Regions from separate parts of the Ochrobactrum sp. P6BSIII genome, predicted to be linked through region 3. Evidence: predicted binding sites of a transcription regulator. Region 3 holds the regulator's gene; each other region holds the start of a gene.

Region 1 (9,916 bases), on a different contig from region 3:
ATCTTTGGTGATCAGGGTGTTCGTAACCGCACTGTAACGGTCCCACGACCTTTAGCTTCAGGAGAAGCCTGGACATACGTCGCAGGCACCCTGACCATAAAGGACGAAGGTTCGGCATCTTTTGGCGACACCAGCCATACAGTGTGGGGCTACGACACCCCAGACCGCCGCGTAGCGGTCCATCACTAGGCGTAGAGGATTTCTGGCAGCTTGTCACATGCAAAATCTGTCACGCGACAGGCTTCTGCCGGATGGTCGCAACGCACTGTTAAACAAGCGAAATCGATGGCTGGATAACCGCAGCAACCATACGGTATCTCTGTTTTAGAATGAAGTAATATTCAGCGGCAGTTGTGCGCGGGAAGCAGGCGCTGAGCCTTTTCTCATGACCCTTGGCGGTCAGGGCGTTCGCAACCGTATCGCGCCGGCCCCACGACCTTTAGCTTCCAAGAAGCCTGAACATTCGCCGTGGGCACCCTGACCATAAAGGGCAAAGAGTTCCTTGTCTTATAGAAGCAAGCACTAGTCTTGCTGTTCGATCCTTGGCGGTCAGGGCTTAGTAACCGTGTAGTGGCGGCCTCACGACCTTTGGCTTCAGAGAAGCTTGGACATTCGTCGGGAGCACCCTGACCATAAAGAGCGAAGGGCCGCCGCATAGCAGCCCCTTGCAATTGGTAATCCGGCTCAATTGATTCGTCTCGCGGAGATTGCAGCGCAGCGCATAGGCCGTGGCGGTCAGGGCGTAGTAAACCGTGTTCAAACAGCCCCACGGCCTTTAGCTTTCACAAAGCCTGAACATTCGCCGTGGGCACCCTGACCATGAAGAGCGAAGAACCGCCGCATAGCAGCCCCTCGCAATTGGTAATCCGGCTCAATTGATTCGTCTCGCGGAGATTGCAGCGCGATTAGCAATCCTGCCAACGGCCTTTACTCTGTCTTGTGCTAACTATATCCAAAGACGAGCAATTCCGTTGGAGCAAGTGCTGATGCGCGCCTTCGTTCTCGCCCTTTTTCGCGGCACCTCGTCATTCTGCGCGACCGGACTGGCGTTCGGCACCTTGTTCTTTGCCGCAGCTCTGACGCCGAGCCTTATTCCGCGCACCTATGTCATTCAGGGTGCGCTGTGCGGGCTGGTCTTCGCAATCGGCTATGGCATCGGCGTGCTTTTCGGCGCGCTGTGGCGCTATCTCGAACTGCCGGAAATACAGGGGCGCAAGCGCGCCATCCTGAAAATCGTCGTGGGCGTTGTCTGCCTTGCCGTGGCGCTGATCGCCCTTCGCTCATCCGCTGGCTGGCAGAACTCGATCCGCACGGCCATGGATATGCCGCCGGTGCCTTCCGCCTATCCCGCGACCCTGACCGCGATTGCCATTGCCGTCTTTCTGGTGCTGCTGATCATCGCCCGCATCCTCATTCGCATCGGCCGCTATTTCTCGGCGAAGATGCGCCGCATCATGCCAAGGCGCGTTGCAAACGTCATTGCGGCCTCGGTGACGGCTTTTCTGATCTGGACCGTCGCCAATGGCGTGCTGATCAATACAGCCTTCAAATCGCTCGATGCGTCCTTCAAGCGCTATGACGCCCTGATGGAGCCGGACCGCGTGCAGCCATCCTCGCCCGACAAGACCGGCAGCGCCGCCTCCTTGATCAACTGGGAGGATCTGGGACGCGCCGGGCGCGAATATGTCGCCACCGCGCCGACCGCAGCCGAGATTTCCGCCTTTACCGGGCGAACGGCCATGGACCCGATCCGCGTCTATGCCGGGCTCAATGTCAGCCGGACGCCGCAGGAACGGGCGCAACAGGCGCTTGAAGAGCTGAAGCGGCAGAAAGGTTTCGACCGGTCTGCGCTGGTGATCATCGTGCCGACCGGTACGGGCTGGGTCGATCCATCCGCCATGATCGGACTGGAATATTTGCGCGACGGTAACGTGGCCAGCATTGCCATGCAATATTCCTATCTGAACAGCCCGCTATCGCTGCTGTTCCAGCCGGAATATGGCGCGGAGTCGGCGCGCGCGCTGTTTGAAACGGTCTATGATTACTGGAAAAGCCTGCCCGTCGACAAACGACCGAAGATTTATCTGCATGGTCTGAGCCTCGGCGCTTTCAATTCGCAAAGCTCGGTATCGCTGTTTGAAATATTGGATGCGCCTCTGAATGGCGCCCTGTGGAGCGGCCCGCCCTTCCCCAGCGCGCTGTGGCGTTCGCTGACGCGCAGCCGCAATGCCGATACGCCGGAATGGCTGCCCGTGGTGCGCGACGGCGCCTTCGTGCGCTTCATGAACCAGAATGGCGAAGCGCCCGGCAATGGCAACGAATGGGGCGTGATGCGCACGATCTATCTGCAATATGCCAGCGATGCCATCGTGTTCTTCAACAGCAGCATGTTCTATCGCGAGCCGGACTGGATGAAAGAGCCGCGCGGTCCCGATGTATCAGCCGATTTACGCTGGTATCCGATCGTGACCGCGCTGCAACTGGTGGTCGACATGGCATTTGCCGACAGCGCGCCCATGGGGCATGGACATGTCTATGCCCCTGAGCATTATCTGGAAGCCTGGCGTGACATCACCGGCGCCGAAAACTGGCAGAGCGATGATATCAACCGGCTGAAGCAATATCTGCGTCACAAGGTGGACGAAGGTAATGCCGAAGGGTTCGAGGAACGCGGGGGCTAGCCCCAAGGAATTTGATAGTAACGGCTGTTGCAGTCATCTGAAAATCGACCGTAACAGCCCGGCTTTGAAAAGAAATTGGCGGCGGGCCAACCGTTGGCCGCCTTTTGAAACAAACTCAAATGCTATTGAGCGGTTCCGCAATCCGAAACGGAAAGCGCCCGGTCACGCCATGCGCTGACGGCGGTACCCTGCGTCTGGTTTTCGACGACGATGTGATGGCCTTCATAAATGCCGGAAGCAACCCACTGCTTCGCCGCTTTCTGGTACACATCGATCGTAATTCCGAGTTGGTCTACCTTGGCTTGTGACAGCATGTATTCCCTCTTGAATGGTGAACCGCACATCCCAAAAAGTGTGAAACGGTTTTTGGGCAAGATGTGCGTAAGATACATAAGAGGAGCACCAATCTGATTGACCAGATTGAAAGTGCTCCCAAGGCGAAGCTGGAATATATAATCGATTTGACGACAGTCTGATGTCACATTTTCGCTACCGGACTGTAATTTTTATAAAACACAATATTTTGAACAGCTTATGGCTGTATAAACCCACATCGGGTTGATGCAGGTTTATTTAGAAGAATTGCCATGCTTACTTAATTGATTTATACTTGAACCTGAATTCAATTTGCTTCTTCATCAAGCTGAAACATGACAAACTGAGTAAATTGTTCCGGATTGAAATTATTATCGGAAGCGATGACCACTGTTTTACGGCCGCCGATTATCGGACCCCAGGTGACCGACTCAATATTATCGATGTCGAGGCCGAAATCACCTTCCCCCAGCCGCAGGACAGCTTCCTTGGCCATCGGCGTCAGCGAAACATCCTTGAGTGTCGCCATGCCGCTAGTATCGGTCGCCCCGGCAAAACGCGCGCGGTAGAAATTGATCTGGCTGCCAACGCCATGCGCATAGGAGCGTTCGACCGTCAGCAGATCATCACCCCAGGCGAGAAATTCCGACATGCCGTTGTCGTTCCAATAGGGCAGCTTGGTCGCCTTGGTGAAGATCGGGCCCGTATCATAGGCATATTCCGCCTTCACCGCGCCGGACAGAATATCGAAAGCGAGTATGCGGGCGCGACTGCCTTTTTCCAGCGTTGCCTTGTCACCATCCTGAAGCAGTGCATTTTCCAGCCCGACGAGCAATGTTTTGCCATCCGGCGAAAAGGTCAGGCTTTCAAAGGACAGGTTGTCGCGAATGCCGCGTGTGCCGTCGCCATTCGGGATGTAATAATCGGGCAAGGTAAATTCACGGATCAGGCTGCCATCGATGCGCGATTCCCGCACGGCTGGCTTGCCGTTGCGGTCGCCTTCGCTGGTCCAGAACAGCGTGCCGGTGCCCGCATGGAAACGAATGGATTCCGCATCGACATCCTTGATCGCGAAGGGCTTGCCCTCGGCATTCAACAGCGTGACGGTGGAAAGGATATCGACGCTGTGCAGCCCCTTTTCGTCAGCAACGATCTTGAGCGTATAGAACCGAGCTGGCGCCTTTTCGGAACGATCGTCGGAAATGGCGTAGTAGATGTCGTGCGCCGCATCATAGTCGAGGCCGGATATGCCGCCGAACTCGACGCCTGCGATTTGCAGGCCGGTTGGCAGCACGATCTCCCCAAGCAGCGTGGGCTTTTTGAAATCCTGCGCGAAGGCCGCAGTCGTCAAAGAAACAACGGCGTAAAATGCTGCAACAAAAAGCGGAGACTTCATCAAACGCACCTTGCCCGGTTCACAAACAGAAAGCCTATCTGATAGCGGCAAGATTTGAAGCGTTCATGACGGTGACATTTTCCGCCTTGCAACGGAACGCATTTCCAGCAAAAGTATGGAATGGTTTTGTGTTTTCATATGCGTAAAAACAAATAGTTAGCAATAGATTGTGCGTTGTTTGTCTCGGCAGAACGACTAAGAGGCCCGCCATGGAACAGCCCGATTACGACCGCGCATTCGGCGAGATTATCCGGTGGCTGAAGCAGGAAGGGTTGATCCTGCAAACCGATCTTGAGGGGAATACGGAGCTTTCCACCCGTGCCGAACGCATCGGCCGCAAAAGGCGGCGCGAGGCGGCGGCAACACAAGAATAAACCCACATCATAAATCGGGGGAGTTGAGATGCGGCACAAGGGTCTGCTGGAATTCGGGCGGAATCGGACGCTCTATGGACTGTTCCTGTTCTGCGCGGTCTGCGCCATCGCGGGCAGTCTGCTGAGCTATAATGGCGAGACCTCTTTCTGGCGCTGGCTGCATTATCTCACCAAGCCGACCGCAACGCTGTTCCTGCTGGCGGCAGTGCTCTGTTCCGGTAAGCCGCGCTCGAAATCCTATGGCTTTGCCGTGGCCTTCGGCCTTGCCCTCGCGGCCCTTGGCGACTTTTTCCTGATGCTGCCCGGCGACTATTTCATGGCCGGGCTGATCTGCTTTCTCATCACCCATTGCGCCTATATTTACGCCCTGTCGCGCCATACCCGCTTTGCACAGAACAAGGGCGCCTTCGTCGTCTTCTCGCTTGCGGCATTTGCGGTGATTACCGGCCTTTGGACGGCCCTGCCGGGGGCCATGAAAATCCCCGTCATCATCTATGCTGCGGCTCTCGGCGTCATGGCCGCGCAGGCTTTTAGCCGGGCAACCGGCACGGAACCGGAAACACCGCAACACTATGCCGCCTGGCTGGCGGCATTGGGCGGTGTGTGCTTCATGGTCAGCGACACGCTGCTGGCCTATGACCGGTTTCGCTTCGACATTCCGCTGAGCGGGTTCTGGGTGCTCGCCACCTATTATGTGGCGCAGTTCCTGTTCGCCCGGTCGACGGAGGATTTCACCCATGAGCGATAATCTCGACGCGGCTTTCGCCCGTCTGCGTCAGTCATGGCTGGAGCATCGCCCGCCCTATGAACAGCGCATCGATGATCTCAAGCGCCTGCGCGCTGGCCTGGCGGCCCGACTTGACGACATGGCGAAGGCGATCAGCGCCGATTTTGGAAACCGCTCCGCCCATGAAACCCTGCTTGGCGAAGCCAGCGTGGTCTTTGCCGAAATCGATGATGCGCTGCATCATCTCAAGCGCTGGATGAAGCCGAAACGCCGCAAGGCGGGCTGGAAATTATGGCCAGCGAAAGCAGAGCTTCGCTTCGTGCCGCTGGGTGTCGTGGGCGTCATCGCGCCGTGGAACTATCCGGTCAATCTGGCGCTCGCGCCGCTGGTGGCCGCCATTGCGGCAGGCAATCATGTCCTGATCAAACCGTCCGAACACACGCCGCAAACGGCGGCCTTTCTGCAAAAACTCATCAGCACGGTCTTTCCGGACAATCGTGTTGCCGTGGTGCAAGGCGATGCAGCGCTTTCGTCCCGCTTTGCCAGCCTGCCTTTCGACCATCTGTTCTTTACCGGTTCCACCGCCGTCGGGCGCAAGATCATGGCAGCAGCAGCGGCCAATCTGACGCCCGTGACGCTGGAACTTGGCGGCAAGTCTCCCGCCATCGTCAGCGAAAACGCCAATCTGGTGCGGGCCGCACGCGCCATCGCAAACGGCAAGTTCTTCAATGCCGGGCAGACCTGCATCGCGCCGGATTATATACTGATCCACCACAGCAAACGCGACGCGTTCATTGCCCTGCTGCGCGCGGAAATGCAGGCTCGTTTTGGCGGCGCGTCCGCAGATCCAGATCGCACCACCATTATCAACGATGCGCAGTTGCAGCGGCTAACCGGCCTGCTGGCCGATGCGAAGGACAAGAGCGAAGGCATCGTCGAGCTGCTCGCGCCATCCGCCGAACCGCGCCTCATGACGCCGACGCTCATTCTTGAGCCGCAAGCGACCAGCGCCATCATGGCGGAAGAGATTTTCGGACCGCTACTGCCGATCATCAGCTATCGCTCGACCGACGACGCCATTGCCCATGTTCTTGGCCATGATCGCCCGCTGGCGCTTTATTGTTTCAGCGAAAATACAGCCGAGATCGAGACGATCCTCGCCCATGTGGTTGCTGGCGGGGTCTGCATCAACGACACGCTCTATCATTTTGCCTGCACAAGCCTGCCCTTCGGCGGCGTCGGCGCGAGCGGCATGGGCCAGTATCACGGTTATGATGGGTTCCTGACCTTTTCCAAGGCCATGCCGATACTGACGAAATATGCGCCTGCCCCAAGCGACCTCATCAAGCCGCCCTATCGCGGCCTGACCGACAGGCTGGTTCGTTTCATTGCCCGCTGAACATCTGCCCTAAACACTCAATTGTGCGTAGCCGCTCTGTTCAAATTGCATAGCAAACTATCTATATAGAAGAGTATAGATTTGAAATATTCATCTTGAACTGACGACCTTACGGGTGAAAAGGGTGCAGAAGAAAAAGGAAGCAAACCGGATATCGAAGTCGATCCTGACGGCGATCCGCAACAGGCCAGGTTTCAGGCCTCTCAACGCCAATATCACTGGCGGTGATATTGTTATTGCATCCTATAATGTTCACAAATGCATCGGTATCGACAAGCAGTTCAATCCGCAGCGCACCGCAGATGTCATCAGCGAAATCGACGCGGATGTTATAGCGTTGCAGGAAGCCGACAAGCGTTTCGGTGAACGGTCGGGGCTTCTCGACCTTGGCCTGCTGGAACGCCGCCACGGCCTCATTCCCGTCCCCATCACCTCCACAATGCCCAAGGGGCATGGCTGGCATGGCAATGTGCTGCTGTTTCGCGAGGGCATTGTCCGCAATGTGCAACAGCTGAAATTGCCCGGCGTGGAACCACGCGGCGCGCTTGTCGCCGACCTGCAATTTCCGGCGGGACCGTTGCGCGTGATCGCCGCGCATCTGGGCCTTCTGAAACGCTCCCGCGAGCAGCAGGCGGAAAGCATCCTCACCGCCTTGCAGGAAGCCGACACGCTACCGACGCTGTTGATCGGCGATCTCAATGAATGGCGCATCGGCAAACGTTCCTCGCTCGCCGCGCTCATGCCGACCTTCAACCACGTTGCAACGGCGGTGCCGAGCTTTCCGTCACGTTTTCCGGTCTTCGCGCTCGACCGGGTGATGGGTGCACCGCATAATCTCGTGACCTCGGTGGAGGTTCACAACACGCCGCTGGCGCGCATGGCATCCGACCATCTGCCGATCAAGGCGCATCTCGACCTGAAGACGGCGATAGAGCATTTCCAGCAAAAGTGTGAAACGGTTTTGCGTCTGGAAATGCGTGAAAATAAATAGACCTGTTGCACAATCTCAATCCGGAGATACCCGCAAGCAGAACCGGCTCATAGATAGGGCGAACCCAGCCAGATGATCCGGTCGATCAGGCGCACCAGAAACGGGCGATTCTTGAGACGGGTCAGATTGACCTGTCGGCTTTCCTCGATGACCTTGCCGATCCGTTCTTCCACCTGACGCGCCACATCGCGATCCAGAATTTCCAGATCGATCTCGAAATTGAGCCGCAACGAGCGCGGATCGATGTTCGAGGAGCCGACATAGGACCAGGTGCCGTCAATCGTCATCAGCTTGGAATGGTTGAACGCGCCGCCCGCACGCCAGATGCGGCAGCCATCCTTCAAAAGCTGGTCGAACTGGGCGCGCATCGCTCGATCGACAAGCTTGAGATTATTGACCCCCGGCACGACAATATCCACCGACACGCCGCGCCGCGCCGCCGTGACCAGCGCGCTGATCAGTTCCCGATCCGGCAACAGATAGGGCGACATGATGAGGATATGCTGCTCGGCTATCGAGAAAGCGCCCATCATCATGCGATGGTTGGTTTCGACATTCTTGTCGGGGCCGGAGCCAACCACGCGCACCAGCGTACCTGTACCCGGCGGGTTTTCCGGCGCGGCAATGCGCCATGCGTCACCGGTCAGCAATTCACCCGTTGCAAACCGCCAGTCCTCGGAAGCGATGTGGAAGAGATCGGCAATGGCCGGTCCTTCCAGCCGGAAATGCGTATCGATTGCCACCGCATCGCCAGCAATCGCCCGCACGAAACCGGCGCGGATATTCATGCCGCCGGTAAAGCCGTATCGCCCGTCCACGACAAGGATTTTGCGGTGGGTGCGCAGATTGGCATAAGGCAGGCGCAGACCGATGATGATGTTGCCGTTGAAGACATCGACCGTCACACCATTTTCCTTGAGCAGGCTCACAATGCTCGGGATGGAGTAACGCGCGCCGACCGCATCGATCAGCACCCGCACTTCCACGCCCCGCTTGACGGCAGCGCCCAGCGCTTCGGCAAACTGGATGCCGATGGCGTCGCGGTCGAAAATATAGGTTTCCAGCAAGATGCTGCGCTCGGCCTTGCCAATGGCTTCCAGCATGGCGGCATAGGCATCATCACCAGTTTCCAGCATTTCGATGCGATTGCCACTGGTGAAATCATAAAGGCTGACGGCATCGCCCAGAATTTTCATGGCGCCGAACTGTCGCCCGAACGCGGCGCGCACAAGATCGTTGGTCGTGTCGAAATGCGAGAGGTGATAAAGCGCGATATGCCCTTGCGCGCGCTGCTGGGTGAGTGTCGAGCGCCTGATCCGATTGACGCCCGCAATGGCATAGACGACCGCCCCCACGATGGGCGACAGCACGATCACGCCAACCCAGCCAAGTGCGGTGCGTACTTCGTCCTTGGTCATGGTCGCATGAATAGCCGCTATCGTGCCCAGCACAATCGACAGGACAGCCAGAATATGCGGCCAATAATGGGAAACCAGATCGAACATCGAACAGACTTTTCCAACAACAATTGAGTACCGGGAAACCGGCAGTGCCCCCGCGTCAAGTTCCTGAAATATGTAGCCGATAGAGATTAAAACAGGTGTAACGGCAAAGAGATAGAGCCAAACGGGCCAAAAAAGTGCAACCGCCACGAATTAGTTTATGCGCAAAAACAAAGAGATATGGTCGCCTGCGCCTGAAACAGGCGTGGTTTCATGCGCCCAACAGGCTGGTCTGACCGGCACGCGCTGCCAATGCTGGTCAAACGCTCTGCATGCCTTATATTGTTGCGTGGGTTACGAAAATTGGGTCACGACAATTCGAGGGACAAGAGGGTTATTCGATGGCAACGACGAACAAAGATTTCGACAATCCGGTGTTACCGACAGAGCTGACATCCAAGTGGGGCTGGTTCGTTGCGCTCGGCGTGGCGCTTCTCATTCTGGGCGGCATCGCCTTCGGTAATCTGGTGCTGGCCACGGTCGTTTCGGTCTACTATGTCGGCATGATGATGCTGATCGCCGGCGTGATCG
Region 2 (9,916 bases), on a different contig from region 3:
TTCCGGTCCTGCCTGTACGACGCCGGAGGGCGTTATTGCGTTCTGGTCCTGCAAGGCTTGCAGCACGGCTTGCTGATCGAGACCGAGCGCCGCCACCTGCCGCGTCGAGAATTCGAGATAGATCGCTTCGTCCTGCGCGCCGATCAGCTCGACCTTACCGGCATTGGGCAGCGTCAAAATCTTGGCGCGCACGTCTTCGGCATAGTCGCGCAGCTGCCGCATCGACAGACCGTCGGCGGTGAAGGCGAAGATATTGCCGAAAACATCGCCGAACTTATCGTTGTAATAAGGCCCGTAGACGCCGCTCGGCAGGTCCGGCTTGATGTCGTCCAGCATATGGCGGACTTCGTTCCAGGCGTCGGTGACCTGTCGTTTGCGCACCGTATCCTTGAGGAAGACGAAGACAACCGACTGGCCCGCAGTGGTGACACTGCGCGTATAATCCAGCGTGTCGAGTTCCTCGAGTTTCTTCTCGATGCGGTCGGTCACCTGATTGAGCGTTTCCTCAACCGACGCGCCCGGCCAGTTGGCCTGCACCACCATCGTCTTGACGGTAAACTCCGGGTCTTCTTCGCGACCGAGATCGAGATAGGATACGAAGCCCGCGACCAGAAATACGAGCATGAAATACCAGACCAGCGATCTGTGGTTCAAAGCCCAGTCGGACAGATTGAATCCCTTTTTCACAGGCCAGTTCCTTTCTGGTCCAGACGGACTTTCTGTCCTTCTTTCAACTCATGTACGCCGGCTATCGCCACATAGCTTCCGACATCGACGCCACCGGCGACGAAATTGCTGCCCTGCCGTTCGATGACCTGAACATCGTGCAGCGAAACGGTCTGCTTGTCGGGATCGATGATCCAGATGCTTGTCTTGCCACTATCCTCGCGCAAAGCCTGGATCGGCAGCCGCACCAGATTTTTTTCCGGCGTTGCCAGAGCCGCCCGAATGGTCGCGCCAAGGCGGAAACCGTCGGGCGGATTTTCGATCGCAATTCTCACCCGGCGGCTGCGCGTCTGCGCATCGGCCTGCGGGGCCACTTCTCGCACGGTGCCTGCACCGGTCACTGACGGGTCGGCCTGAAGCTGCACATTGAAAGCAGCGCCGGGCGCAAAATACTGGGTCATACTGTCGGGAATATCGACCACGGCTTCGCGAATGTCCGGGCGCGCCACCGTCATCACGGCCTGACCCGCGGACACGACCTGTCCAACCTCGGCATTGGTTGCCGAAATCACCCCGTCATAGTCGGGGCGCAACACGGCATAGCTGCGCTGGTCCTGCGCCTTTTTCAGCCCGGCGCGGGCCTTTTCCAGATTGGCGTTGGCACTGTCGCGCGCCTGTCTGGCAGCATCGTAATCGGCCTGGGAAACATTGTTGCCTTGCAGCAAAATACGCTGCCGTTCTTCACTGGCCGAGGCATTGGCAAATTGCGCCTCGGCGCTTGCAAGATCGGCCTTTGCCGACTGGATCGCCAGATCGAGCGTCGACGGATCGAGCGTTGCGACGGTTTCACCCTTCTGCACCAGATCGCCCACCTGTACCGGGCGGGTGATAATGCGCCCGAGCACGCGGAAGGCGAGGTCGGTCGAATAACGCGGCTCGATCGTACCGGCAAAACCGGCCTGCGTGGCGGGCCTTGGTTCGACAACCATGTAGAGAACCGGGCGGACGGGTTCAGCCTTGGCGTCGCCTTCATCGCTCTTGCCGCAGGCAGCAAGCGCAATGGTGGCCATCAGGACGGCGGCGCGCATGAAGGGCAGGGTAACGGGCTTTCGGATATCTCGCGTCATTGCGCAACCGCCCCTTCCTGCGTCTGCATGATTTCGGTCGGCTCACCCGAACGCAGCATCTGTGCGCCCTTCGTGACGATCAGTTCGCCGTCGTTCAGGCCGCTATCCACGATCACCCGTTCCTTTTCATAGGAAAGCACGGTGATCGGCACCAATGTTGCGACATTCGTATCTCCAGCCACCCGCCACACGGCGGCGTGCCCGGCGTCGGAGGTCATGGCGCTCCATGGCAGGACGATGACCTGACGGTTCTCCATATGCACTGTTCCGGTTACAGTCGCGCCCAGCGCCATCTGGGGCGGGGTGTGCGCGATGCCGACCTTGACCCTGACTGTGCCCGTCTGTGCGTCGACGACGGGAGAAATTTCGCGGATTTGACCTTCGGCAACCACTGAAGCGTCCGACAGAAGCGCGATTGTTACGCCCATGCCGTCCTTGGCATGGTTCACCAGCGTTTCCTGCACGTCGAAGACGGCATCGCGGGGGCCATCTTCAGCAATGGAAAATGCCGTCTGGGCGGCCTGTATCACCTGACCCGCCTCGATGTTGCGCGCTGTCACGACACCGGAAACCGGGGCGCGCAGTTCGGTATAGGACAGCTGATCGCGCGCGTCGCTCAGCTGGCTTTCGGCGCTCGCCAGCGTGCTTTGCGCGGTTTGCAGGGTCTGGTTTGCCTGATCATAGGTGCTGCGGGTCGTGAAACCCTGAGCCAGCAGCGCCTTCTGGCGTTTGAAATTCGCATCCGCCTGAACGAGCTGTGCTTGCGCTGCATCCTTCGATGCCTGGGCGACACGCAGATTTGCCTGCTGTTCGGCATCGTCGATGCGGGCGATCAGCTCGCCCTTTTCGACATGCTGGCCGATCTCTGTCTTGCGCTCCACAACCTGCCCGCCAAGCCGGAACGATGTGTTGACCAGCGAACGGGCTTCGATCGCACCGGACAGCGTCAATTTAGGTTGATAATCGCTTGCCGCGACTTTCATCACCGCAACCGCAACCACATTGCGGGAATCGGCATGGGCTGGAACGACAAATGTCATTGCCGACATGCAGAATGCAAAAGCAGCCGTGGTTCCGAATATGACGCTTCGTCCGGAGCGGAGGAAACGGAAGGAAGGTTTTGCAATCATTGAACGATCCCGGTGGTTCGCATGTCCGGGAGAATGCAATCAAACGGGTTTCAACGAAAGCTTATTTTTTTACGTTTGCGTCAAATTAATTCGGTAGCGGGCTTCGCTCAGGCGCCGCTACAGGCACGGGGGCGTTCTCCATTGGCGAGCCGTTGTTCGATTGCCTCTATGACCGGAAGGAGATCGGCAACCGTATCGATGATGTAGTCGGGCTGGTGCCGGGAAAGAACGGCAGATGCCTTTTCGCGAAGCGCGTTTTTTTCGGCTTCGCTCATTTTGGCCAGTTCGTCCGGCGTGACGCCCGCTTCGTTGCCGCTCAGCGACACGCCCACTGTCCAGCATCCGGCTTCCCGTCCTTCGTCTATCCCGACGCCGGTATCGTCAACCTTGACGACAGCATGCGCTGGCCAGACATCGAGATCGAGAAAGCACTGGTACATGTTCATCGGGGTTGGGCGGCCGTGCGGCAAATCTCCGGCGCAGACCAGATTGTCGGTTTCATACCCTTGCGCCTTGGCAAGCGGCAGGACGCGCTCCATGATCGAGCGGGTGTAGCCGGTCGTGGAGCCGATCTTGAGGCCGCGTTCGCGCAATGCGCGGGCCGTTTCTACGGCACCCGGCACCAGATCAGCATATTGATCGACGACCTTTTCGTTAAGCGGAACGAACACATCGTAGACGGCCTGAATGTCGGCCTGTGTCGGTGCGTGGCCGTGGTGTGCTTCCCATGCGGCATGAATGCGCGGCTGCGCCAGCATGGCTTCGATGTGATCCCATTTCGGACGGCCCATGGGTTCGCGCGCCTCGGCAATCGAAACCTCAATGCCGAATTGCGCGAATGCTTCCACAAACACACCCATTGGCGCGAAGGAACCGAAGTCGATGACCGTGCCCGCCCAATCGAACACGACTGCTTTGAGATGTCCCATGACTGCTCCGTTTCTATGCGTAGAGTGAATTGACGACCTGCTCACCGAGCGCAAAGCCTGTCGAAGCGCCGGTTCCGCCTGTGACCATGACGAGGCGGATATTGTCGGCGGGTTCGTCAACCATGACCACGCGGTCGCTGGCCGAAGCATAGGTTCCGCACCAGCGCCCGATGACCTCGCGACCCGGCAGATCGAATATCTGGTCGAAGGCTTCCATGATCAGCGTATCGAAGCGTTCCTGTGCGAAAGGTTCGGGGGCATTGCCATAGACATGGCTGTCGCCCACCACCAGCGAACCGTCGGCGGATTGCACGGCGATCAGATGAATGCCACCGCGGCGCATTTCGCCAAGTTCGGCATCAAGACGGTCACAGAGCGCTTTGGCTTCCGGCAGATCGGCAAAGCCATCATAGCGGCCAAAGCTCAAGTCAGACATGACGGCCGCGCCGAAACGCGCTGCTTGGGCTGGCATGACGCGCAGCATCTGCAACGTGCAGATGCGCAGATCATAGGCGGCGATGCGTTCTGGAAACAAAGTTGAAAAATCGTCGCCGGGGCACACAACTGTGGCTTCCGCTTCGATGACGCCCCGACTGGTGGCAATTTTGTTGCCATCAATGACATTGACGGCGGTGTTCCAGTGGAAGGTGACGCCGTGGCGGCGTTCCAGCCACGCGGCAATTTTCGGGATGGCGTCGCGCGATTCGACGCGCAGTTCATGCGGGCTGAAGAGCGCGCTGCGCATCCCATCGGCGCGGATTGACGGCACATGTTCCAGTGCTTCGCCGGGTGTCAGCCTGCGGCAGTCTTCACCCATCGGCGTTTTCAGAAAAGCATCCAGCACGGTTTCCGCTTCTTCGCGGTAAGCAGGCATGACCAATCCGCGATGGATGATCTCAATACCCGCATCGTCGGCGATTTCGGCCCAGATATCGCGGGCGCGCCGCGCACGTGCCCAGTGATCGCCAGCCTTCTGGCCGGATATGGTGACGAAGCCAAAATTGCGGATCGATGCGCCGACAGCCTTGGCATTGCGCTCGACAACAACGACCTTCTTGCCTTTTCGGGCTGCGGCAAGCGCGGTGGAAAGGCCGACAATGCCCGCGCCGACAACCAAAAGATCGTATGTATTCTTCATCTGGGTTCTGTCCTCACCGAAACACATATCCTGCCATGGCTGATAGATATTTCAGTTTGATGACGGTCGACATGTGATGAGGCGGACGACAGAAAGTCTTGGGGGAAAGTAAGAAGGGGTGTGACCGACGAAATTACGTCACGAAACCGTCATGAGGGGCTTCTAGTATTCTGTGCAATCGCGCGGAGCCGCTGCGGTTTCGGGGATAATCTTCAGCTTATGGTGTGAACATGTTCGAGAACAGCCATCTGGACCGTATCAAGGCGGAAATCGCCGACAGTTTCGATGAAGAGCTGGAAATGCAGATCGAGGAAGAGCGTCTGGACGCGATGGTCGCCGAGGGCATGTCCGGCCCTGCCGAGCAGACGCTGGAACGCCGCCTGTATTTCCGCGAGTTGTTTCGCCTCCAGCATGAGCTGGTCAAGCTTCAGGACTGGGTGCAGCACAAGAAGCTCAAGGTCGTGGTGCTGTTCGAAGGCCGTGATTCTGCTGGCAAGGGCGGCGCGATCAAGCGCGTGACCCAGCGCCTCAACCCGCGTGTCTGCCGCGTTGTCGCGCTGCCTGCACCGACCGAACGCGAGCGCAATCAGTGGTATTTCCAGCGTTATGTGCCGCATCTGCCGACCGCTGGCGAAATGGTTCTGTTCGACCGCTCCTGGTATAATCGCGCCGGTGTCGAGCGGGTCATGGGCTTCTGCACCAAGGACGAACTGGAAGAGTTTTTCCGCTCCGTTCCCGAGTTCGAACGCATGCTCGTGCGCTCCGGGATCATTCTCATCAAATACTGGTTCTCGATCACCGATGAGGAGCAGGAATTCCGCTTCAACATGCGTATCCACGATCCGCTGAAGCAGTGGAAGCTTTCTCCGATGGACCTTGAAAGCCGCGTGCATTGGGAAGACTACACCAAGGCCAAGGAAGAGATGCTGCATCGCACGCATATTGAGGAAGCGCCATGGTGGGTTGTCGAGGCCGTCGATAAGAAGAAGGCGCGCCTCAATTGCATTGCGCATCTTCTGACGCAGATACCTTATGAGGATGTGCCGAAGTCTGCCATTCATTTGCCGGAACGTGTGCGTCATGACGATTATGTGCGTCACCAGACCCCGTCCGAAATGTATGTGCCGGAAGTCTATTGAACATTACGTGCGAGGCCGCTTTGCGCCGAGCATCGGTATACGACATTGAACATCATTCGCGGTTCCAACATGGAACATAGTCCCGGTCTGGTGGGTGCTTATCACAAGCGCCCCGACCAGCCGGTGGTTGAACTGAAAGCCAATGAGGTGGCCGCCGCTCTGGCCGCGCATGATGGCTGGGTCTGGCTGCATGTCGATCTGGTCGATCAGCGCGCACAGGGTTGGCTTTCGGAACGATGCGGCTTGCCAGCGTCGGCGCGGGCAATATTGGAGGGGCATGACGACAGTCTGGTGCTCAGCCATGAGGCCGGGACGATCCACGGTGTCATCGCCGATATGCATCAGGACATGGAGCGCATGTCCACGACTATCGGTCGCCTGCATTTTGCGGTGACGAGCGGGCTCCTTGTCACCGGCAGGCGGCATCCGCTGGAAGCCATCGACCGGGTCCGCCATTCATTCGCAAGCGGGTTCTGCCCGGCAACGGCCTATGAACTGTTCGAGGCCGTGGTGACAGGTTTCTGTAAGAATACGGCGAAAAGGCTCAACGAAGCGAGCAAAATGCTCGATTCCGTGGAAGACAGGCTGGTGACAGAGCGGTTGAACGACGAGCGCCGGGACCTCAAGGAAGTGCGCCGTCTGGCCGTTTCACTGCACCGCCCGGTGGCCGGTATGGTGGCTTTGTTCGAAGAAGAAGACCGTCTGGACTGGACCTTACCCGATATGGGCCATGCGGTTTTGAAGCGGCTTTCCATGCGGCTTGAGCGGCTCGACCGTGAAATCGTCATGGTCAATGATCGTGCGCGGCTGCTTCAGGAAGAGATCGCGGCGGAACTGGCGGATGATTCAAACCGCAGCCTTAAAGTAATGGCGGTGATGAGCGCCTTGCTGCTGCCGGGCACGCTGATTGCCGGGATTTTCGGGATGAACACCGCCGGACTGCCCTTCACCGGCGATGGGTCCGGTTTTGGCTGGGCGATGCTGCTGGGGGTAGGCGCGACAGCGCTGTTCTATTGGCTTCTCCGCAAGGCCGGTATCAGCCTGCGGTTTTGACTAGCATCGGTGGGGGCGTGTCCCAAACAGGAGGCACCGTTTCACACGACACCTCCCATTGGGAGTATAGTTATTTCTGGGTGGGTGCCGTAGTTTCTGCGCTCGCCGTTGTTTGCGGCTTTTCCATTTTGGTAGAAGATTGCGCACTATGGTAAGTGCAGTCTGCCATCGCAGCCGTAACCGACAGAGCGAGGACAGCGGTCGTCACAAATACGACTTTCATGCCTGTCTCCATTCAATGTTAGTTTCGTGGGGCATTACATCGAGGACTGTAGCAAATGCTGCAAGCCTTGTCTCATCACTTCATATTCTAGTCTCTTGGCAGTTGCCGTGCGCCCCATTCGCTTTCGGGAATGGCGTGACCAATGGCATAGCTGAAGGACTGGATCGACATCGCCTCGGCATCGATCTGACACTTGAAGTCCACGCCATACCACTGGGCGCGGCTGCGAAACGCACCGTTGCTGACCGTCAGGCCGGTGTTGGAAACGGAACCTCCGGCGCACGCCAGCATGTCGGGGAAAGCGCCCGGTTGCTGACGGCGGATCTGTTCAAGCGCTTCGATACTGCAAATCTGGATGACGCGATCCGTTGGCGAGAGTTTGCCGAGCGCTTGTTTTACACGCGGATCGGACAGGGCATCCTTCGAATAAAGCCTGCGCGCCTGTTTGAAATTTTCAGCCTTTTGCTCCGAAACGGCCTTGGCGGCTGGCCTTTCCTGTTCTGGCTTTGGTTGCGGAACGGGTGGGTTTTCGACAGCAGGGGCCGCGGCTCCGTTGGTGTCATCGACATTTGAAGATAGAGCGCTCAGCTCAGCCGCTTCCTGTTTGTCTTCCTGCAGCTGCTCGTTCTTGGCCTCGGCAGTTGCAGGCGGAACTTCGTCGGGTTTTTCGCTAGCTTCCGGGGCAGCTGGCGGGACATCCGGTTGCTCCGGCGTCTCATCCTTGGGGTCGTTGGAAGCGGACTCAAAGGCAAGCTTCTGGGCTTGCGCCTGCGGTGGCGGAGGGGCGGGCTCGTCCTGATCCAGCTTGGGCTTTTCTTCGGCGGGCGGTGGTGGCGGAACAAGCTCTACATTGACGCTCTGTTCCTGCGCCGTCGGCAGTTCTGGCAAGCGGACGAGCAGGACAAAGGCCAGCAGCAGATGCAGGACGATCGAGCTTGGAATACCCCAGCCGATTTCTGCAGATATTTTTCTGGCCAATTGCTGCATTGTTCAGACGATCAAGGATATCCAACTACACGCGCACGGTTACTTGCCGTTGGTGATATCACATTGCAGCGTCAACAACAGGCCCAACAGCACGTGTTGGGCCGAACTATCTTCTGAGCCGGGATGCCAGGCATCCCGGCAAAGTCTTATGCGGCTTCCAATGCCTGCTCGCATCGCAGCAGCATGCCGTAGAGATCGCGGGGTTCATCGGGGTCCGCAAGCATGTCCAGTTCAGCATAGAGACCGGTTTCTTCCAGCTTGCTGCGGACATAGCGCAGGGCGGAAAAGTCTTCGGTTGCAAAGCCGACGCTGTCAAACAGCGTGATCGCCCGATCCGATGTTCTGCCCGGTAGTTTACCGGTGATCACTTCCCACAGTTCCTTGACCGGATAATCTTCCGGCAATTGCTGGATTTCGCCTTCGATACGGGTCTGCGGCGGGTATTCGACAAAAATATCCGAGCGCAGCAGAATTTCCTTGTTCAGCTCGGTCTTGCCGGGGCAATCGCCGCCAACGGCATTGATGTGAACGCCGGGGCCAACCATGTTGTCGCTCAAAATCGTGGCATATTGCTTGTCGGCGGTGACAGTCGTGATGATGTCCGCACCCTCGACAGCTTCCTGCGACGAACCGCAGATGGTAACGGCAAAGCCCTTGTCGGCCAGATTGGCGGCGCAACGTTCGCTTGCCGAGCGGTCGATGTCGAACAGGCGGAGATTGTCGACGCCGAGCAGCGCCTTGAAGGCCAGCGCCTGAAACTCGCTCTGCGCGCCATTGCCGATGATCGTCAGCGTTTTGGAATCCGGGCGGGCCAGATGCTTGGCGGCCACCGCCGAGGTGGCGGCAGTGCGCAAGGCGGTCAGAATGGTCATTTCGGTCAGGAGCAGCGGATAGCCGCTGTCCACATCGGAGAGAACGCCAAAGGCGGTCACGGTCTGACGCCCGGCGCGGGTGTTCTTCGGATGGCCATTCACATATTTGAAGCCATAGAGCGTGCCGTCGCTGGTCGGCATCAGTTCGATAACGCCTTCCTTGGAATGGGAGGCGACGCGCGGCGTCTTGTCGAACTGTTCCCAGCGGCGGAAGTCTTCTTCCACAACCACGGCCAGTTCCTTGAGAAAGGTTTCGACACCCACCGTCAGAACCAGCTTCATCATGTGATCGACGCTGACGAAGGGGACGATATTCAGCTTTTCATTGGTCATTTAAATGAACCTTTTTGTTCAGGGCGCGTGCGCCCGATCAGCGCGCGCCGTTTCCGGTCTTCGCCGTGAGGAATTTTTCAGCGATCATCGAAACGATCTGCGGCAGAACCTCGAAGGCGTAGGGCGCGTGGACACGCTCAAGCTTCTGGTGGAATTCGCGACCCCATGGGCCGATATTGACCACAGGGAAGCGCAGCGCATTGGCGGCTGGATGATCGACGAGGCGCGACACGGGCGTGTTTTGCGACACGATATCCTGTCCAAGCGTTGCCTGACCGAGAAAGCTCATGTCGGAAATGCCCTGGAAATGTGGCTTCCA
Region 3 (9,916 bases):
GGACAGAACAACAATGTCGCTCCAGGACGTATGATTGGCGACGAGCAACAACGGGCGACCGCGATGCATTTCACCGACCGTGCGCACCCGAAAGCCGAACAGTCGCGCAATCATGCGGTGGAATGTGTTGGGCAGGCTGCGTTTCCAACCATTCTTGAGCTTGAGAAACACATATTGGACCGGGATCAGCGACAGGCTCAGCATGACCATGGCCGCGAGAACGAGAAAGACCCGGATCGCGCCGATCATTGCGGTCTCTTCAGATCGCGCCGCAGAACGAGCGCCGCTGAGCGTCCATTGGTGGTTTCGTAATAGGCCGGGCGATCGCCGACCTTCTGGAAGCCGAGACGACGGTATAGCGCCTGCGCAGCGACATTGGCTTCATCGACTTCGAGAAACAGTGTTTCAGCCCGTTCCTGATAGAGATAGCGCAACACCGCATCCATCAGCGCCCGGCCGACACCCTGTCGCTGCACGTCGCGTGAAACCGCGATGGTGAGGATTTCCGCCTCACCGGCCACCAGCCGCGCCAGCACGAAACCGCAGGCGTCATTGGGCTTGCCTTCCGCACGGGCGACAAAGCCGAAAACCGTATCCTGCGCGATCAGCGAGCGAAAATCGTCGGAACTCCAGCCATGATGAAAGGCGACGGCATGAATCCGCTGGATCGCATGGCTGTCCTGTGCGCTTAAAGCTTCCACTGAAACCTGTCGGCGTCCGAAGCGACCGAATGGCAAGCCCATCATCGGCTATTCTCCGGCCTGCCTGCGTGGCAATGCAAACCCCACCTGCGGCTTGGCATCAGGCCCGCGCATATAAAGCGGCTTCGGCGCATCACCGGGTGCGCGCGTGGCTGCCAGACGGGCGAAAGTGGCAATAGCGGCGGTCGGTTCGATGGGACCGAGCGCAAACTTGCCGCCCAAAGCCTCGTTAATCGATCTTGCCGCCGATCCGGCCAGCACGGTTTCGAGGGGCGCATTGCCTGCAAAGGCTTCCGCTTCTTCCCGCGACAAAACCGATGGCTTGGACAGAGCAGCACCATTAGCGTCGAATGTCTGCCCATAAATCTCGCCGCGATGCGCGTCGAGCAGGATCGTCACCGGCTTGCCCGGCACTCGTGCAAGTGTCTCGTTAGCCAGCGCCTCGAATGCCGTCACGCCAATGGCCGGGCAGCCGAGCGCCAGCGCAAAGCCTCGCGCCGCCGAAACACCAATACGAACGCCCGTGAAAGAACCGGGGCCGATATTCACCGCCACACGGTCGATATCCTTTATCGTGACGCCCGCTTCCGTCAGTGCACGCCCGACATAATCCATCAGCACTTCTGCATGCCCCTTGCCAATATTCTCACTGACCTGAGCAAGAACGACATCGCGGCCAGCGTCATAGACGGCTGCGGCGCAGTAGGAAGCGGCGGTATCGAGGGCGAGTATCTTCATGCACTTCCGGGTAAATGAGAATTGGTCCCGCGACAAGCCTAACCGTAATGAGCCGACACCAAATCACTCTCAAAGACCAGTGGTTCTTACGATTTTCGGCATTTCCTGCGGAACAAAATCCCCCGGCAGGCGTTATCTCGCCGGGTGCGGGAAGGTCTTGTTGTTGCCTTTGCGACAGCAAGTTTTGCTGCAATACGGGCCTTTTACAGATTTGACGGTGCCGTTTGTGCGTCTTTTCGACCGCCCCCACGCTGGCGATTTCCCCAATCGCTGCGAGCTGGCCAATCGCTCGCGCCTGATTGTGCAAAGGATATGAGGATAAAATGTCCAATAAGTCGACGCATGCAACCCGCAACGATCTTCCTTCCAATACCAAGACGACCATGATCGCGCTTCTGAACGAAAATCTGGCTGCGACCATTGATCTTGCGCTGATCACCAAGCAGGCGCATTGGAACCTCAAGGGGCCGCAATTCATCGCAGTGCACGAGATGCTCGACGGCTTCAGGACCGAACTCGACGATCACATCGACACCATTGCCGAACGCGCGGTTCAGCTTGGCGGCACAGCCTATGGCACGTCCCAGATCGTCGTGAAGGAGACGAAACTGAAGCCGTATCCGACCGATATTTATGCGGTTCACGATCATCTGGGCGCGCTGATTGAACGTTATGGCGATGTCGCCAACCTGTTGCGCAAATCGATCAAGGATTCGGACGAAGCGGGCGACGACAACACGGCGGATATTTTCACCGCCGCATCACGCTCGCTGGACAAGGCGCTTTGGTTCCTCGAAGCCCATGTGCAGGAAAAGAACTGAGGCTTACCCTCAAACAGTCAAACAAAAGGCCGGGAAAAATCCCGGCCTTTTCAATTTCTGCTAGCCAGCTCTTAGCTGGCCCATTCGCCGCGACGCATCACCGGCTCGCGGCTGCCATCGGGCTTGATGCCGTCGACATCGATTTCACCGGAACCGATCATCCAGTCGATATGGATGAGGCTGGAATTGCCGCCCTGCGCCTTGATCTGTTCCGGCGTCAGCTTGGCGCCGTCGATGAAGCACTTGGAATAGCACTGGCCAAGCGCGATATGGCTCGCGGCGTTTTCATCGAAAAGCGTGTTGTAGAACAGAAGGCCGCTTTGCGAGATCGGCGAGGAGTGCGGCACCAGCGCCACTTCACCCAGCCTGCGCGCGCCTTCATCCGTGTCGAGCACTTTCGACAGCACTTCTTCGCCGCGGGTCGCTTTGGCTTCGACGATACGGCCCGCCTCGAAACGCACTGCGATGTTTTCGATCAGCGTACCCTGATGCGACAAAGGCTTGGTGCTGGCGACATAGCCATCGACGCGCAAGGCATGCGGCGTGGTGAAAACCTCTTCCGTCGGAATATTCGGATTGCAGGTAATGCCGTTCTTGGCCGTCGACGCGCCACCATGCCACTCGTGACCATCGGCAAGCCCAACCGTCAGATCCGTGCCCGGACCCTTGAAGTTCAGGGCGCTATAAGCCTTGCCGTTCAGGAAGCGGGTGCGGGTGCGAAGCGCTGCATTATGCGCGGCCCATGCACCAATCGGATCTTCCACATCAACGCGCGAAGCGGCGAAGATGGCCTCCGCCAGCTTGCGGGTCGCCACCTCTTCCGGCTCATTGGGGAACATCAGCTGCGCCCATGCCGCATTCGGATAGGAAACGATGTTCCAGTTGATGTCGAAACCGGCGATCTTTTCCAGCGCTGGCTGATAGGCCTTGGAGTTGGCGCGATTGGCGCGCGAGACCTTGGCGGCGTCCTGGCTGGACAGAAGCATCGGATTGTCGGCAGCAATCGCAAGACGCGCCGCACCTTCCGAATAAGCCTTGGCCATGCCCTCATAGAGCCAGGTCGAAGCACGGTCAAAGCTCGCATCCGGCGCATTTTCATAGCGAGCCAGCGCAATCTGGTCATCGGCGAAGAACGGCGTCACCAGACCCGCGCCCGCCTTATAGGCATGTTTGGCAATCAGTCGAACCAGCGGCAAGGCAACAACAGGCGCCGTGATGATCAGATCCTGCCCCTCGCGCAATTGCAGGCCGACGCGAACGGCTACTTCAGCCAGACGTTCGAGCTTTACCGGATCGATGACGGGATTTTGCATATCGTGAGCCATGGGCTGCGGACCTCTTTGATGCGAAAGCGCCTCCCTCAAGAAAGGGGGCGCCATGAAAGAATCACTTCTGTACACTCGCCGCCAGTTTATCAGATGGCGCAATTAAACCACGTTCTTTTCAGGATATGGTCTATACTCGATGCTGCGGTCAGCGATATGGAAAGCAAAGAGAATGAACAAGAAAGCGCTTGTATTATTGGGACTTGCAGGCCTGCTGGCCGGTTGTGTCACCATGACGCCGGAAGAGCGCCGCGCTGCCGATGAACGGACATGTCTCGGCTATGGTTTCAAGCCTCGGACCGACGCATTTGCCAACTGTCTGCAACGGCTCGATCTCGACCGCCGGGCGGATCGCCGCGCATGGGAAAACCGCGTCGATTTTTACGACCGGCCAATCATGCTCTATCAGCCGATCTATCGTCCGGTCGTAGTTCGCCCCCGCTAATTACGGCAGATTGCGGGGCTCAAATGAAAATGCGGGCCAATCGGAAAGATTAGCCCGCACCGAAGCTGTTCAAATCAACTTATAGAGGCGTTTCTGGACGATCCTGCGACAGAAGCAGCGCGCCGATTGCATCGGCCTGCTTCTGGTCTGCTGCGGCATAGCCGAGCGTTTGCGGCTGGCTGGCAGGCGCAGACGTATCGAATTGCGGCTGGTAGGACGCGACCTGCTGAATCTGCGGCTGTGCCTGCGCTACACCATTCTGGTGCGAGAGGCGATTGCCACGTGCCTGCGGGCCAAGGCCGCTGCCCCGTATAGAGGTTTCCATCTTTGCGGCATCCGCCAGCGCGACCTGTACGGTGGGCGCTGCTTCCGGCACGGGTCCGGCCTGTGGCAGCGTCACGTCATAAGACGGATCTTGCGGCGTGGATGGCGACTGCGGCGAATAGGCGAGAGCCAGATTGTATGGCTCCTGCGGCACCGGGTTCTGCAACGAACCGTCGCGATTGCGCTTCTCGTAGAACGAATTACCGCCGGCAACCAGCACGTAATGCATGTTGTCATACGGGAATGACAGGCCAGCCGTGTGGAAGAACATGGCGTTCTTCAGCTTCGGATGGCGCTGGCCCTTCAGCACAGCATCGGCTGCGGCCTGAACGTCGGGCAGTTTGCCCGATTCCATCTTGCGGCTGAGCACGCCGGGCGCGAACTGGTTCTTCTGGCCAACAACGCCACAGATCGTATCCGGATAACGGCCCGATGCGAGGCGGTTCATGACGACCGTACCAACGGCCATCAGACCATCAGGGCTGGAACGGTTCGATTCGAAGAACATTGCGCGCTCGAGGCACTCCTTGTCCTTCGCCGTGTAGGTATAGGTCTTGACGCCGTTAACCGACTTGACGTGGCTTACAGCCGCCGTCTTCTCAGTCTTGGCTGTGGTGCCGGTCGTCGTGCAGCCCGTCACTACGAAGGGCGCTACGAGCAGTCCTGCCAATACAGGCAGCTTCCAATTACCAGCGCGCGTCAACGGCTCAGTCTCATATTCAGGACCCTTAACTGAAGCAGTCGATCCGAAGGCCAATAATGACCAGTGCGGGTCTAGCTGCGGTGCAAGTCAAAGCAAGCGAAGATCAAAAATCAAACAACCTGCCGTCGCTCGTCTTCTTCAAGGTTTTGGAATTTTTAGGCCAAAAAAAGGCAATGGGTCAAATTCCGAAATTGCTGAAACCATCGAAACGGCTGCAAATGAAACCCGAATCACGAGCGTAATTACCCACACAAACCATTCAAAACTATTAATAATTTCTTAATGAACCTAGAGAAAAGAGATAAACCTTTGATTTGATGGAAATCATAGTTCCCCAATACAGGCCACATCGCTGCCTTAATTCGCAACTGCTGTAAAATTTTGATATATCTTGCTTCATCGGGCTGGGAAAATCTGCGGCGTAACTGTTTTAGCAAGTCCTGCGCCGGTTCCTTCAACTTTGATGCAAGCTGCGTAACATTCCGTGAGATTGGCCATTTTAGGGCTTTTCAGCGCCTCATCTGGCCGAATCGGGTGGCTTGAGCAACTGGCAAAACGGGCACGTCCAAAAGTGATCGAGCCCGCCTTTCGGTCACGAAAGACGGGCTCAAAGAGCAGTTTTTATCGAAGTTCAATCAGCCGAAAGAATAACCGGCGCCGCGTACCGTGCGGATCGGATCGAGCGCGCGACCCAAGTTGATAGCCTTGCGCAGGCGTCCGACATGGACGTCGACGGTGCGATCATCGACATAAATGTCCGGTCCCCAGACACCATCGAGAAGCTGGCTGCGTGAGAACACGCGACCCGGCGACATCATGAAATATTCCAGCAGGCGGAACTCCGTCGGTCCAAGACGAACTTCCTTTTCCTTGCGGTAAACACGATGCTGCTGGCGGTCGAGCACCAGGTCACCGACCTTCAGCACATGCGACAGCAGGCTTGGATTGGCGCGACGCAGCATGGCCTTGACGCGAGCCAGAAGCTCAGGGGTAGAGAACGGCTTCACCACGTAATCGTCAGCACCGACGCTCAAGCCGCGAACGCGTTCGCTTTCCTCACCGCGAGCGGTCAGCATGATGACCGGCAAACGTTCCGTTTCCGGCCACTGGCGCAGACGGCGGCACAGTTCGATGCCGGATACGCCAGGAAGCATCCAATCGAGGATGAGAAGATCCGGTACGTTCTCGCGCAGCGCGATTTCAGCCTCGTCGCCGCGTAGCATCGTATCCACCTGATAGCCCTCAGCCTCAAGATTATAGCGCAGCAGAACGCTCAGCGCTTCTTCGTCTTCCACCACAGCGATTTTGGGTACCTGTGACATCCAATATTCCCTATTAAAATCCGGCGAGCGGAAGATACACGTCCCCCCATCGACCGCGTGTCGCCGCGCTATTCACTCATTCTCCACCGCATTTGGAGCACCTTTCGGCAAAGCCGTCCTGATGTGCTCCAAACGCAGCGCTTACTCAGGGCTTGCGTGCCTCATCCACGACGATGCCGTGGCTCAGGTCTTCCTTCGGTCGTTCGGCAGGCATCTGCAGGCCGGTCACGATGTAATAGACGGTCTCCGCGATGTTGGTCGCATGGTCGCCGATGCGCTCGATATTCTTGGCGCAGAACAGAAGATGCGTGCAGGCAGAAATATTGCGCGGATCTTCCATCATATAGGTGAGCAGCTCACGGAACAGCGAGGTGTACATGGCGTCGATCTCGTCGTCGCGATCACGCACGACATTGATCTGCTGCACCGAGCGCGACGCATAGGCGTCGAGCACGTCTTTCAGCTGGGTCAGCGCCAGTTCGGCCAGAGTTTCAAGGCCACGATAGAGCTTGACCGGCTGGCGGGACTCCGAAACGGCTGCAACGCGCTTGGCAATGTTCTTGCCCAGATCGCCAACACGCTCCAGATCTGCGGAGATACGGATCGAACCGATAATCTCGCGCAGATCGACAGCCATTGGCTGACGCTTGGCGATGATCATCACGGCCTTGTCGTCGATTTCGCGTTCGCTGGCGTCGAGGATCAGGTCGTCGGAAATGACGCGCTGTGCGAGAGCGTTGTCCGCGTTGACAATAGCGGCGACCGACTGTTCGACCATACGTTCCGCATGTCCGCCCATTTCGGCGATCTTGTGGGTGAGAAACTTCAGTTCCTCATCGTAGGAACGAACGGTATGCTGAGACGGCATGGTAGACCTCGTAATATAAATTGCGGGGAAGCCGCACTTCTGTTGGTTCTGGCACAGTCCGCGAGCAAGGGAGACTTGTCCCCTGCCCCAGTCCGTTAGCCAAAGCGTCCGGTGATGTAGTCCTGCGTGCGCTTTTCGGTCGGCGCAGTGAACATCGTTTCCGTATCGCCCACTTCGACCAGATTGCCGAGATGGAACATGGCGGTGCGCTGCGAAACGCGAGCCGCCTGCTGCATGGAGTGGGTGACGATGACGATCGTGTAGTTCTGGCGCAGTTCGTCGATCAGCTCTTCCACCTTTGCCGTGGCAATCGGATCGAGCGCCGAGCAGGGTTCGTCCATCAGAATGACTTCCGGGCTAACCGCAATCGCACGTGCAATGCACAGGCGCTGCTGCTGACCACCGGAAAGACCCGTTCCCGCATCGTGAAGGCGATCCTTCACTTCCTCGAACAGGCTGGCCTTCTGAAGGCTCGTCACGACGATTTCTTCAAGATCGGTCTTGGAGCGGGCCAGACCGTGAATGCGCGGGCCGTAAGCCACGTTCTCGTAGATCGACTTCGGGAACGGGTTCGGCTTCTGGAACACCATGCCGACACGGGCGCGCAGTTCCACCACATCGATCTTCGGATCGTAGATATCCTCATTGTCGAGGGTGATCTTGCCACCGATGCGGCAACCTTCAATCGTGTCGTTCATGCGGTTGAGCGAGCGAAGGAATGTCGACTTGCCGCAGCCGGAAGGACCGATCAGCGCCGTCACCATCTTTTCCGGAACATCCAGATTGACGTCGAAAAGGGCCTGCTTCTCACCATAGAATACGCAAACCTTGTCGCCGCGCATCTTTACGGAACTGGCGTTGGCGTTCATCTTTTCTCCTACGGCTTTCTCGAGAGTACGTTCTGTCATCAAGTTCATAGCTTCGACTCCCGTTTACCAGCGGCGCTCGAACCGGCGGCGCAGAATGATTGCTGCAATGTTCATCACGGCCAGGAACAGAAGCAGGACGATGATAGCGCCGGACGTGCGTTCCACAAAGGCGCGTTCTGCTTCATTGGCCCACATATAGATCTGGACAGGCAAGGCGGTCGCCGGTTCCATCGGAGTGGACGGAACATCCGCCACGAAAGCCACCATACCGATCAGCAGAAGCGGAGCGGTTTCACCAAGCGCATGGGCAAGCCCGATGATGGTGCCCGTCAGAATGCCGGGTGCGGCAAGCGGCAGGACGTGATGGAAGACCATCTGTGTCTTGGAAGCGCCGAGACCAAGCGCTGCGGCGCGGATTGATGGCGGTACGGCGCGAAGAGCGGCGCGCGTTGCGATAATGATCGTCGGCAGCGTCATCAGCGTCAGAACCAGACCGCCGACCAGCGAAGCCGACCGCGGCAGGCCGAAGAAGTTGACGAAAACTGCCAGACCCAACAGACCGAACACGATGGACGGTACGGCTGCGAGGTTGTTGATGTTCACCTCGATCATATCGGTCCAGCGGTTCTTCTTGGCGAACTCTTCCAGATAGATCGATGCGGCGACGCCGATAGGCAGAGCCAGACCCAGCACGATCAGCATCATATAGAGCGAGCCGACCAGCGCCACACCGAGACCGGATGTTTCCGGGCGGCTCGATGCGCCATAGGTGAAGAGGCCGGTATTGAAGGCTTCCTTCATGACGCCTTCTTCCGAAAGCGTCTTCATCCAGCCGATCTGACGGTCAGAAACCTTGCGGTTCGTTTCGGGCACAGTCAGGTCGATCTGCCCCTTGAAGGCGGAATCGATGTCTGCGCCTGCCAGAACCGGAACGGTCTGCGTCGTGCCGATGAGTGACGGATTGTCCATCACCATCTGGCGAAGCTGAATGCGTACGCCATCCGAATAGAAGCGACCGAGATCGCGCATAGCCGGACGGTCCGTGGGTGACACGCCAAGCTTTTCAGCAAGGGCGTTGCGCACCAGAAGCGGATAGTTCGCTGTGATCAGCACATTCGGATCGGTCGCACGCTTGTTGCCCGGATCGATCACCTGCGCTTCAAGCTTCACCGGCAGGTAAAGCGTCGTCTGCCAGAAAGCGGTGTAGCCCTTGGAGAAAACCGAGAACAGCAGCGCGCAGAGAAAGAACACGCCAATGGCGATTGCAGCAATGCCATAGAGGCGGAAGCGGCGTTCGGCGGCATAGCGGCGCTTGAGCCCGATATCGCGGCGCACCGGCTTTGCAGAAACCGCGCCGCTTGCGTTGAAGGTCGTATCGGTCATTATTCGTACTGCTCCCGGTACTTGCGCACGATGTGCAGCGCAAAGATGTTCATGATCAGCGTCAGGACGAAAAGCGTGATGCCGAGCGCAAAGGCAACCAGCGTCTGCGGCGAGTTGAACTCAAGATCGCCGGTCAGCTGATTGACGATTTTCACCGTGATGGTGGTCATCGCGTCGAATGGATTGATATTGATACGTGCCGCAACGCCTGCCGCCAGAACCACGATCATGGTTTCGCCGATGGCGCGTGAGGCTGTCATCAGAAGTGCGCCGACAATGCCCGGCAGAGCCGCAGGCAGCACAACACGCTTGACGGTTTCGGAGCGGGTTGCGCCAAGACCGAGCGAGCCGTCGCGCAGCGTGCGCGGAACGGCAGTGATGATGTCGTCGGAGAGCGACGACACGAAAGGAATGAGC

The links. Region 3 encodes PhoB, which activates phosphate uptake and scavenging genes when phosphate is short. Its sites were predicted from a motif close to TGTCATNNANCTGTCAT; they were not measured.
Region 1: the regulator PhoB is predicted to act here: its motif matches at 4,447-4,463, upstream of FHW00_RS17925 (esterase-like activity of phytase family protein).
Region 2: the regulator PhoB is predicted to act here: its motif matches at 5,127-5,143, upstream of ppk2 (polyphosphate kinase 2).

The regions. Positions count from the first base shown of each region.
Region 1 is NZ_JACGXB010000013.1:54,159-64,074, reverse strand. It holds gene FHW00_RS17935 (alpha/beta hydrolase) at 987-2,681, shown strand; gene FHW00_RS17930 (hypothetical protein) at 2,804-2,995, opposite strand; gene FHW00_RS17925 (esterase-like activity of phytase family protein) at 3,304-4,392, opposite strand; gene FHW00_RS17920 (hypothetical protein) at 4,602-4,766, shown strand; gene FHW00_RS17915 (lysoplasmalogenase) at 4,795-5,514, shown strand; gene FHW00_RS17910 (coniferyl aldehyde dehydrogenase) at 5,504-6,892, shown strand; gene FHW00_RS17905 (endonuclease/exonuclease/phosphatase family protein) at 7,017-7,883, shown strand; gene cls (cardiolipin synthase) at 7,931-9,388, opposite strand; gene FHW00_RS17895 (HdeD family acid-resistance protein) at 9,727-9,916, shown strand, end outside.
Region 2 is NZ_JACGXB010000005.1:211,732-221,647, reverse strand. It holds gene FHW00_RS09180 (efflux RND transporter permease subunit) at 1-687, opposite strand, end outside; gene FHW00_RS09175 (efflux RND transporter periplasmic adaptor subunit) at 684-1,754, opposite strand; gene FHW00_RS09170 (efflux RND transporter periplasmic adaptor subunit) at 1,790-2,842, opposite strand; gene phnX (phosphonoacetaldehyde hydrolase) at 3,031-3,852, opposite strand; gene FHW00_RS09160 (TIGR03364 family FAD-dependent oxidoreductase) at 3,866-4,990, opposite strand; gene ppk2 (polyphosphate kinase 2) at 5,221-6,129, shown strand; gene FHW00_RS09150 (transporter) at 6,199-7,182, shown strand; gene FHW00_RS09145 (DUF930 domain-containing protein) at 7,493-8,392, opposite strand; gene FHW00_RS09140 (ornithine cyclodeaminase) at 8,539-9,597, opposite strand; gene FHW00_RS09135 (M20/M25/M40 family metallo-hydrolase) at 9,635-9,916, opposite strand, start outside.
Region 3 is NZ_JACGXB010000001.1:276,250-286,165, forward strand. It holds gene FHW00_RS01215 (lysophospholipid acyltransferase family protein) at 1-249, opposite strand, end outside; gene rimI (ribosomal protein S18-alanine N-acetyltransferase) at 246-746, opposite strand; gene tsaB (tRNA (adenosine(37)-N6)-threonylcarbamoyltransferase complex dimerization subunit type 1 TsaB) at 750-1,439, opposite strand; gene dps (DNA starvation/stationary phase protection protein Dps) at 1,763-2,260, shown strand; gene FHW00_RS01235 (aminopeptidase) at 2,332-3,585, opposite strand; gene FHW00_RS01240 (hypothetical protein) at 3,758-4,030, shown strand; gene FHW00_RS01245 (cell wall hydrolase) at 4,110-5,057, opposite strand; gene FHW00_RS01250 (hypothetical protein) at 5,114-5,299, shown strand; gene phoB (phosphate regulon transcriptional regulator PhoB) at 5,693-6,379, opposite strand; gene phoU (phosphate signaling complex protein PhoU) at 6,525-7,247, opposite strand; gene pstB (phosphate ABC transporter ATP-binding protein PstB) at 7,343-8,116, opposite strand; gene pstA (phosphate ABC transporter permease PstA) at 8,180-9,499, opposite strand; gene pstC (phosphate ABC transporter permease subunit PstC) at 9,499-9,916, opposite strand, start outside.